3 regions of the Streptomyces odontomachicola genome follow, and region 3 is predicted to be linked to each of the others. Evidence: riboswitches for the same ligand, from Rfam matches in the RefSeq annotation. Region 3 holds a riboswitch; each other region holds the start of a gene.

Region 1 (3,264 bases), on a different contig from region 3:
AGCGGTGCGTGAAGCGGCTGCGCGAGGCGGGGCGCTCCGGGCGCACCGTGGTGATCAAGGTGCGGAGCTACGACTTCTCCACCCTGACCCGCTCCGAGACGCTGCGCGGCCCCACGGACGCGCCCGGCGTGGTGCGGGAGGCGGCGGCGCGGCTGATCGACGGCGTGGACACCACGGCGGGGGTGCGGCTGCTGGGGGTCGCGGTGAGCGGTCTCGCGGACTTCACGCAGGAGGACCTGTTCGCGCAGGCGGCGGAGGCGGCCGAGGCAGCCGAGGGTGAGGAGGCCGCGCGAGCCGCACAAGCCGCACAAGCCGCGCAAGCCGCACAGGCAGCGCAGGCTGCCCAGGCCGCGCAGACCACAGAAGGCGCAGCGGGCGCTGAGGAGGCGCGCGAGGCCGGGGGCGACGAAGAGCCGGAGCAGGGCGCGGAGGGCGCTGAGAGCGGCGAGGAGAGCTCAGAGGAGGGCTCGGGGGAGGGCGGTCGGGAGCCGGAGGTGCGGCGGCGGTGGCTGCCGGGCCTGGACGTGCGGCATGCCGAGCACGGTCACGGCTGGGTGCAGGGCAGCGGCGTCGGGCGGGTCACGGTGCGCTTCGAGCGGCCGGGGGATCCGCCGGGGCGGGTGCGGACCTTCGCGGTGGACGATCCGGCGCTGAGGCCCGCCGAGCCGCTGCCCCTGGCGCCCATGGACGCGCGTGGGCAGCCGTCCGCCGACTCGGCCGCGTAAGGGCATCGATTACGGAGGGGGGCGAATGGTGACGTTGTGCGACCAATCGGTGCCGCCGCGGGGTCCGAGGCGGCCCCGGGCGGCTGGAGCGGGCGGAGTGGACGGCGCGGGCGCGGGGCCGCTGCCGGCGGGGTCAGCTCTCGGAGCCTGCTATGCGGCCGAAGTCGCGGTCGGCGGGCGCGGGGGCCGCGGCCGGGAGGTCGAGGCCGTAGTGGCGGTAGAGCTGGAGCTCCTGCTCGGGGGAGAGGTGCCGCCCCACGCCGAAGTCGGGCGCGTCCTTGATCAGCGCCCGCTCGAAGGGGATGCGCAGGGCCTCGTCCACCACCTCGCTGGGCTCCAGCGGCACGAAGGCGTCCCGGCTGAAGAGGCCGGTGCGGACGGCGGCCCACTCAGGGGCTCCCGTGGCGTCGTCGAGATACACCTCGTCCACGGTGCCGATCTTCGTGCCGTGGGTGTCGAACGCCTTGCGGCCGATCAGGCTCCGCGGATCGATGTCGGTCTGCACGGTCCCTCCAAAAAGGTCGCAACAGCACCAAGGAGTTCCCCTGGGGCGGTAGTACAACGAAACGGCAATTTTCGGTCGTTGGCCACTCGAGCGCACAGCCGGTTTCATCGGGTTACCGCGCTGGTAGGCTCAGAAACGGCTGTCGACCCCACGCGGGAGAGTCCTCCGGTGGCACAAGTGCCGGGGGCGCCGAAGGAGCAACTCCTCCCCGGAATCTCTCAGGCTCATGTACCGCGTGGACGAGGCCACTCTGGAAAGCAGGGCGGGCCCGGACGAGCGCCGAAGCCCCTCCTCGCCGACGGTGTAAGCCGGTCCGGGCAACCGGACGGGCCGGTGAATCTCTCAGGTGGAGATGACAGAGGGGGAGGTCGTCCGGGCACCCGTATGTGGTGCCCCTCGTAGGTCGCAGAGACCAGGAGGCCTCCGCAGATGACTGCCAACCGCATCCCCCTCTCCGCTCTGGAGCGGGACACCCCCTTCGAGGCCCGGCACATCGGGCCCGATGCCGGGGCGCAGGCGAAGATGCTCGCCCAGGTCGGCTACGGCTCGCTGGACGAACTCACCGCAGCCGCCGTGCCGGACGTGATCAAGAGCGCGGGCGCGCTGCAGCTTCCCGAGGCCCGCAGCGAGGCCGACGTCCTCGCCGAGCTGCGGGAGCTCGCGGACCGCAACCAGGTGCTCCAGCCCATGATCGGCCTCGGCTACTACGGCACCCACACCCCGCCCGTGGTGCTCCGCAACGTGATGGAGAACCCGGCCTGGTACACCGCCTACACCCCGTACCAGCCGGAGATCTCGCAGGGCCGCCTCGAGGCGCTGCTCAACTTCCAGACCGTGGTGGCCGATCTGACCGGGCTGCCCACCTCCAACTCCTCGCTGCTGGACGAACCGACGGCGGCCGCCGAGGCGATGGCGCTCTCGCGGCGCGTGGGCAAGGTCAAGCAGGGCGTGTTCGTGGTGGACGAGGACTGCCTGCCGCAGACGATCGAGGTGATCCGCACCCGCGCCGAGCCCACCGGCGTGGAGGTCGTGGTCACCCCGCTCGGCGACGGGATCCCCCAGGAGATCGCCGAGCGCGGCGTGTTCGGCGTGCTGCTGCAGTACCCGGGCGCCTCCGGCGCGGTGCGCGACCACCGTGCCGTGATCGAGCAGGCCCACGAGCTCGGCGCGATCGTCACCGTGGCCGCCGACCTGCTCGCGCTCACCCTGATCACCTCGCCCGGCGAGCTGGGCGCGGACATCGCGGTCGGCTCCAGCCAGCGCTTCGGCGTGCCGATGGGCTTCGGCGGGCCGCACGCCGGATACATGGCGGTGCACGACAAGTTCGCGCGCAGCCTCCCGGGCCGCCTCGTCGGCGTGTCCAAGGACGAGGACGGCGCTCCGGCGTACCGGCTCGCGCTCCAGACCCGTGAGCAGCACATCCGCCGCGAGAAGGCCACCAGCAACATCTGCACCGCGCAGGTGCTGCTCGCCGTGATGGCCGGGATGTACGCGGTCTACCACGGCCCCGAGGGCCTGGCCGCGATAGCTCGCCGCACCCACCGTTACGCGGCGGTGCTGGCCGCCGGGCTGCGCGCGGGCGGCGTCGAGGTCGTGCACGGCGACTTCTTCGACACCGTGACCGCGCGGGTGCCGGGACGGGCCGCCGAGGTCGTGGAGCGGGCCCGCGAGGCCGGGGTGAATCTGCGTCACACGGACGCCGACCACGTGGGCATCGCCTGCGACGAGACCACGGGGCGCGACCAACTCAGCGCCGTGTGGTACGCGTTCGGCGTCGAGGGCGACGTGGCGGCGCTGGACGAGGCCACGCGGGACGCGCTGCCCGGCGGGCTGCTGCGCCAGGACGAGTACCTCACCCACCCGGTCTTCCACGAGCACCGCTCGGAGACCGCGCTGCTGCGCTACCTGCGCCGTCTCGCCGACCGCGACTACGCGCTGGACCGCGGCATGATCCCGCTCGGCTCCTGCACCATGAAGCTGAACGGCACCACCGAGATGGAGGCCGTGACCTGGCCCGAGTTCGGCGCGCTGCAC
Region 2 (3,264 bases), on a different contig from region 3:
ATGTCCTCGACGACGTCGACGTACTCACAGCCGCCGTAGTAGCGGCGGCCGGGGTAGCCCTCGGCGTACTTGTTGGTGAGAACCGAGCCCTGGGCCTCCATCGAGGCCACCGGGGCGAAGTTCTCCGAGGCGATCATTTCCAGGGTGGACTGCTGGCGGTCGAGCTCGGAGTCGACTGCGGCGGCGACGTCCGGGTCCACCTCGTGGAGAGAGCTGTTCAGAAGCGACATGGATCCATCCCTCAGGAGCGGGCGTTGGGTCATGAAGGGCTGAGGCCCGTGAGCGGCGGTGCTCAGGCCCCCGCGGCGAAGGCGGTGTACTCGTCGGCGGACAGCAGGTCGTCCGGCTCCTCGGTCACCTTCACCTTGAACAGCCAGCCGCCCTCGAAGGGGGCGGAGTTCACCAGCGCCGGGTCGTCCACCACGTCCTGGTTGATCTCGGTGACCTCGCCGGAGACCGGCGCGTAGAGGTCGCTCACCGACTTGGTGGACTCCAGCTCGCCGCAGGGCTCGCCCGCGGTGATCGAGTCGCCTACCTCAGGGAGCTGTACGAAGACCACGTCGCCGAGCGCGTCGGCCGCGTGCGAGGTGATGCCGACCGTCGAGACGCCGTCCTCGGCGTCGGTCAGCCACTCGTGCTCCTTGCTGTAGCGAAGCTGCTGGGGGTTGCTCATGGTGCGATTCTCCTGGATGAGAGGTGTGCGGAGGAAAACGGTCCCGGAAGGTGGGACGAGACCCACAGTCCGTGCCCTGGAGGTTTAGCGTTCCGGGTGCTCCGGCGGGCCCTTTTCGTACGGATATGGCGCGTGCTCTGCGCCGTCGCTCGGGAGAGCTCAGCGCTGCCGCTTGTAGAAGGGGAGCGCGACCACTTCGTACGGCTCGTGCTTGCCCCGGATGTCCACCGCGACACCCTCGGTGCCGGGCTCGGAGCGGGCGGCGTCCACATACGCCATCGCGATCGGCTTGCCCAGGGTGGGGGAGGGCGCGCCGGAGGTGACCTCGCCGATGACCGTACCGTCGGCGGCCGAGACCACCGGATATCCGGCGCGCGGCACCCTGCGGCCCTCGGCGATCAGGCCGACGAGCTTGCGCGGCGGGGCCTTCTCGGCGCGCTCCTTGGCGGCCTCGAGGGGCTCGCGGCCCACGAAGCGGCCGCCGTTGGTCTCCTTCTCGAACTTCACGATGCGGCCGAGGCCCGCGTCGAAGGGGGTGCTCGCGGTGGAGAGCTCGTGCCCGTACAGCGGCATGCCGGCCTCGAGGCGGAGGGTGTCGCGGCAGCTCAGCCCGCAGGGGACGAGGCCCGCGTCCTGGCCCGCCTCGGTCAGCGCCTCCCACACGGCGACCGCGTCGGCGGGGTCGGTGAACAGCTCGAAGCCGTCCTCGCCGGTGTACCCGGTGCGGGCGATCAGCGCCTGCTTGCCCGCGACGGTGCCGGGCAGGCCCGCGTAGTACTTCAGGCCCTCCAGGTCGGCGTCGGTGAGCCGGGCGAGGATGCCGGCTGCCTCCGGGCCCTGGACCGCGAGCAGCGCGTACGCGTCGCGGTCGTCGCGGACCTCGGCCTCCTTGAAGCCGTCCGAGCGCGCGGTGAGCGCGTCCAGCACGACCTGGGCGTTCGCGGCGTTGGCGACGACCATGTAGGTCTGCTCGCCGGTGCGGTAGACGATCAGGTCGTCGAGGATGCCGCCGTTCTCGTCGCAGATCATGGTGTAGCGGGCGCGGCCGACGGCGAGCTTGGTGAGGTTGCCCACCAGCGCGTAGTCCAGCAGCTCGGCGGCCTGCGGCCCGGAGACGGTGATCTCGCCCATGTGCGAGAGGTCGAAGAGTCCTGCCCGGGTGCGCACGGCGTTGTGCTCGTCGCGCTCGCTGGCGTACCGCAGCGGCATGTCCCAGCCGGCGAAGTCGGTCATCGTCGCGCCGAGCGCGCGGTGCGTGGCATCCAGCGCGGTCTTGCGCGGGGAGGGCGGTGTGTCGGTCACGGTTCAGGCTCCCGGTGTGTGGGGACGCGGTTGTCCTCCCCATCTGTCATCGGAACCTGAGAGGTTCGCCGCCATCCCCGCTGCGCGGGGCCCGGCTTGCACCTTGGGTGGAGCCTCCGACGGCCCGGGTGTCCGGGGGCGGCGGCCCGCTTTTCAGATCTGCCTCACCCTGCGCGGTATCGGGGCCTGAGAGATTCAAGGGAGGAACTTGCTCCTTCGGCGCCCCGTCGGTGTGCGGACGGGGACTCTCCCGCGCGGGCTCAAGCGGCCGGTATGGAGTTGGCCCGCACATCATGGCATGGGCCTCCACCCCGGGTCCCCCCGGCCGAGCAGCTTTTTTCCGCCGCCTTGTGGCCGAGTACGGGCAGCGCACGGACTTTCCGGGGGCGGCGGCGCCCCGCCGGGGCCGGAGGGCCGGAGTCCGCTCGCCTTGAACCGCATTACCGATCCTTGACACTCTCGGGGAAAGCCGCGGCGAGCGGCCGGATGCGGGGAGGGCGATCGGGTGGGCAGCCTGCGCAGTGCGTACGCCGCGGTGAGCGCGACGGTGACCGGGAGCGGCACGGAGGGCGGGCCCGAGCCCGCCGTGCCCGCGCCGCGCGCCGCGCCCGCGGCACCCTTCCCCGCGGCGGAGCGCCGCGACCTGCGGGGCACGGCCCCGGACGGCGTGCTGCGCTTCGCGGCCGGCGACCGGCTGGTCGTCTCAGGGCTGCCGGGCAGCGGCAAGTCCACGCTGATGCGGCGCACCCTCGCGCTCGGCGACGCGGTGCGGCGCATCGACTCCCAGGACATGCGCGAGCGTTGGGAGCACCGGATGCCCGACTGGCTCCCGTACGGGATGTACCGACCCTTTGTCCGGCTGGCCCATTTCGCCGGGCTCCGCGGTGCGTTGGCCTCCGGCGCGAGCGTGGTGGTGCACGACTGCGGGACCCAGAGCTGGGTGCGCCGCTGGGTCGCGCGGGACGCCAGGCGCCGCGGGCGCGGCATGCACCTGGTGCTGCTCGACGTGCCGCCCGGCACCGCGCTGGAGGGCCAGGCGGCGCGCGGCCGGGGCGTCTCCGGGTACGCCTTCGTACGGCACAGGCGGGCGGTCGCGCGGCTGATCGGGCTCGCGGAGTCGGGGCGTGCGCCGCGGGGCTGCTCCTCCGTCGTCCTGCTGGACCGCGCGGCAGCGGGCTCCCTGACGGGGATCGCCTTCGAGTAGCGGGACCGCCCCCCCCGGGGGGACCGCCGTCGGCCGGTGCGGGGGTACGCCGGGAGAGAGCCCGATGGGGAACAGCGGCGGCGGG
Region 3 (3,264 bases):
GGGGGCACCGCGTCGAGGCGGACGCGGAGGGCGGGCGCATCCTGCGCAGCGTGCTGATGAAGCCCGAGCACGAGGAGTGGGTGGAGGAACTCCACGTGCGGGCCGAGGGGTTGGCCCGCACGGCCCTGGCGCTCTGAAGACTCACCGCTGCACACCCCTGGACCCCGACGGCACTTGTCAGGTAATCAAAGGAACAACAACCGTATGACTTTGGAGGTTGGGCCCTGCAATTCAGTTGACCATGCATGGCCAGGTTGCATCGCTTGCTTCGCAAAGCGTGTCGTAGATGCCTGGAGCGTCCGATTGGCTCCGGAATCCCCCTCCGCTCCCAGCAGTCACAACGGCCGTACGGGGGCGAGGGGGCGGAGTGTGCGCGGGGTGGGTTTCCTGGGACGGAAGGCGGCAACTGGCCATAGTGCGGCCTCCGATACTGTCCGCAATCCGATGTGCCGATTGTGTAATCCGGACGTCGGCACAGCAGGCTCTGGGGCGTCAACCGAAACCTCCAACCCGAGGAGTTGCCGTGTTACGCATCAAGAGCCTGGTTCTGGGGACGGCCGCCGCGGCCTGCCTGGCCATCGGGCTGGCTCCCGCCGCGACCGCCGCGACGCCGCCCGCCGGCTCTGCTGCCCCCTCGGCCAAGAGCCTGTACGCCCCGTCGGTGCTCGTCCTCACCAAGAGCCAGGGCGCCGACGCCCCCGTCGAGCGCGCCGTGATGCTGCGCTGTCTGCCCGTCGGCGGCGACCACCCCGTGGCGGCCGACGCGTGCTCCGCGCTGAACAAGGCCGGGGGCGACCCCGCGGCGCTGCCCGCCGCCGTCGGCGAGCCGAGCACGGCCTGCACCACCGACTGGCGCCCGGTGACCGTCACCGTCCAAGGCACCTGGGACGGGCGTCTGGTGCACTACACCAAGACCTTCGGCAACACCTGCGAGATGGAGAAGCAGACGTCCTCTGTCTTCGCCTTCTGAGCGCCGAGCACCGAGCGCTGAACGACCGGCGCTGAGCCCCGCTCGCTGAGCGCCGTGAGCAGAGCACGCCCCCGGACCGGACGGCCGCCGGTACCGGGGGCGTCCGTGCGGAATGGTGCCGGTGAGGCGCGTGTTAGCCTTATCGGCTGACAAGTGAAGACAGGCCGATGACCCCGTGCGGGAGAACCACGGCGGGCGCCCAGTGCCGCGTGGTGCCGAAGGAGCAACACTCCCGGAATCTCTCAGGCCGGTTACCGTACGGACGAGGCGACTCTGAAAAGCGGCACCGACGACGATGCCGCGCCCACGGGGCAAACCGCCGAGCACGCGCACGCGCAGCGAGAACGCGCACGGTGCGGCGGTGAAACTCTCAGGCTCCATGACAGAGCGGGAAACGACCGCGCCGCGCATGCCGCAACGCCCCGAGCGTCGCCGCCGCATGCCCGGCTTCCGTTCCCGCGAGAATCCGGAGCCCCGCCTTGGTGCTGCATGTCCTCTACCTGATCGGCATCGCCGCGTTCGCCGCCAGCGGCGTGCTGGCCGCGCACGAGGCGCGGATGGACCCCTTCGGCGGCCTCGTCCTCGGCTTCGCCGCCGCGATATCCGGGGGCACGCTGCGTGACGTGCTGCTGGACCGCCGCCCCCTCTACTGGACCCACGACTGGGTGCTGCTCGCGGTGATCGCGGGCGTCGCCGTCCTCACCGGCCTCTACCTCGCGCACCGCCGCTCCTTCCCGCACCGCACCCTGCTGCTGGTGGACGCGCTCGGCCTCTCGGTCGTGACCGTCATCGGCGCGCGGGCCGCGCTGGAGGCCGGGGTCACCCCGCCCGCCGTGGTCATCCTGGCGGTGCTCACCGGCGTCACCGGCGAGATCGTGCGCGACCTGCTGTGCGGGGAGAGCCCGCCGCTGCTGCTCCGCGAGGACTTCTACGCGACCGCCGCGGCCGTCGGCGCGCTCTGCTTCCTGTGCATGAACCTGCTCGGCGTCCCGGACACGCCCACCACCATCGCCTCGGCCGGAGTGGTCTTCCTGCTGCGGCTCTGCGCGATCCGCTACGGCCTGCGGCTGCCCACCCTGAGCCCGGCCTGGCGCAGCGCCGGGGCGTGAGCACGCGCACGCCCCGTCGGCGCGGAGGCGGGCGCGGGACCCAACAGCCGTGTGCCCCACAGCGGTTGCCGCTCCGGTTGCCGTCGTCCCGAAGCCTTGTCCCGAACGTGATCGCCGCGTGATCAACTCGGTGAAGAAGTTCACAGGCCGAGGCCCTGGCTGGCCGCGTCCGGTGTGCTCTGCCTAGGGTCTGGACGCCCGCCACGACCAGGCGGGGCCCGTACGCGCACGCACCCGGCGCGCGCGTACGCCACGACCGACCGCAGGCGCGCACCGCGACGCACGACTTCCGCACAGGGGGAACCAGGTGAACACCCGGGCCCAGAAGGCGCTCGACAACCTGTACGGGATTCCCGCCACGCTCGTCATCGCCGCCTGGATCTCCTTCAAGCTGCCCAGGGTCGCTGACGGCGTCGGCTGGAGCCTGTACGCGGTGGCCTGGGGCATCCTGCTGAGCATCCTCGTCGGCTGCCTGGTCCGCAGGACCAGGCCGGGCACCGGCGGCGCCGCGGTAGGCGTGCTGCTCGCCGTCTTCGGCCTGATCTTCTCCCTCGGCCACGGCTGAGGCCGCGCACGACGGCTGATGCCGCGCACGGGGGCACCGAGGTACGGGGCCCTAGCTGGGGCCCGGGGCCCGGGCTTGGGACCCGTACAGCGTCCGCTCAGCTCCCCGTGCTGATCTGCTGCACCGCCCAGACGTTGCCGTCCGGGTCGGCGAAGTGCAGGAAGCCCACGGTCTCGAGCTCGGCATGGCTCTCGTCGCCGCGCGCGGGGCGCAGTCCCTCCGGGCCGGCCAGCTCGAAGTCGCTGACGGGGACGCCGTGTTCGAGGAGCAGGGCGCGGGCGGCGCGCAGGTCCTCCACCACGAGCCTGAGGCCGCTGAGCGCGCCGGGCTCCAGCGGCGAGAGCCCGTCGCCGATCACGATCGCGCAGGCCGAGCCCGGCGGGGTGAGCCGCACGCTGCGCACGGCCCCCGTTCCTTCGCCCCCGGTGTCGTGGTCGACACGGAAGCCCAGCCGCCGCGCGTAGAAATCCCGGGCCGCGTCCACGTCCGACACGGGAACGGCCACCACTTCGAGGCTCCAGTCCATCGGCCGAGCCTAGGGCGGCGGAGGCCCCGGGCGGCCCGTTCCCGCGAACCCGGTGCGCGCGACGGTTGTCACGGACCAGCGCGCGCGGCTGCCC

Evidence for each region. A riboswitch is a leader RNA that binds a small molecule or an ion and turns the genes downstream of it on or off. The one in region 3 is predicted to bind glycine.
Region 1: it holds a riboswitch for glycine, as region 3 does, so the genes downstream of both, gcvP (aminomethyl-transferring glycine dehydrogenase) here and ABEE00_RS06985 (trimeric intracellular cation channel family protein) in region 3, are expected to answer to the same signal.
Region 2: it holds a riboswitch for glycine, as region 3 does, so the genes downstream of both, gcvT (glycine cleavage system aminomethyltransferase GcvT) here and ABEE00_RS06985 (trimeric intracellular cation channel family protein) in region 3, are expected to answer to the same signal.

What each region holds. Positions count from the first base shown of each region.
Region 1 covers NZ_JBCFOK010000016.1:209,669-212,932, reverse strand. Annotated here, with positions in the region: gene ABEE00_RS27455 (DNA polymerase IV) at 1-725, shown strand, start outside; gene ABEE00_RS27450 (PRC-barrel domain-containing protein) at 859-1,230, opposite strand; glycine riboswitch at 1,374-1,474, shown strand; gene gcvP (aminomethyl-transferring glycine dehydrogenase) at 1,660-3,264, shown strand, end outside.
Region 2 covers NZ_JBCFOK010000017.1:84,571-87,834, reverse strand. Annotated here, with positions in the region: gene glyA (serine hydroxymethyltransferase) at 1-230, opposite strand, end outside; gene gcvH (glycine cleavage system protein GcvH) at 293-673, opposite strand; gene gcvT (glycine cleavage system aminomethyltransferase GcvT) at 833-1,975, opposite strand; glycine riboswitch at 2,140-2,238, opposite strand; gene ABEE00_RS27855 (AAA family ATPase) at 2,490-3,179, shown strand.
Region 3 covers NZ_JBCFOK010000003.1:399,859-403,122, forward strand. Annotated here, with positions in the region: gene ABEE00_RS06975 (pyridoxal phosphate-dependent decarboxylase family protein) at 1-137, shown strand, start outside; gene ABEE00_RS06980 (subtilase-type protease inhibitor) at 524-970, shown strand; glycine riboswitch at 1,139-1,237, shown strand; gene ABEE00_RS06985 (trimeric intracellular cation channel family protein) at 1,453-2,079, shown strand; gene ABEE00_RS06990 (hypothetical protein) at 2,387-2,644, shown strand; gene ABEE00_RS06995 (VOC family protein) at 2,742-3,170, opposite strand.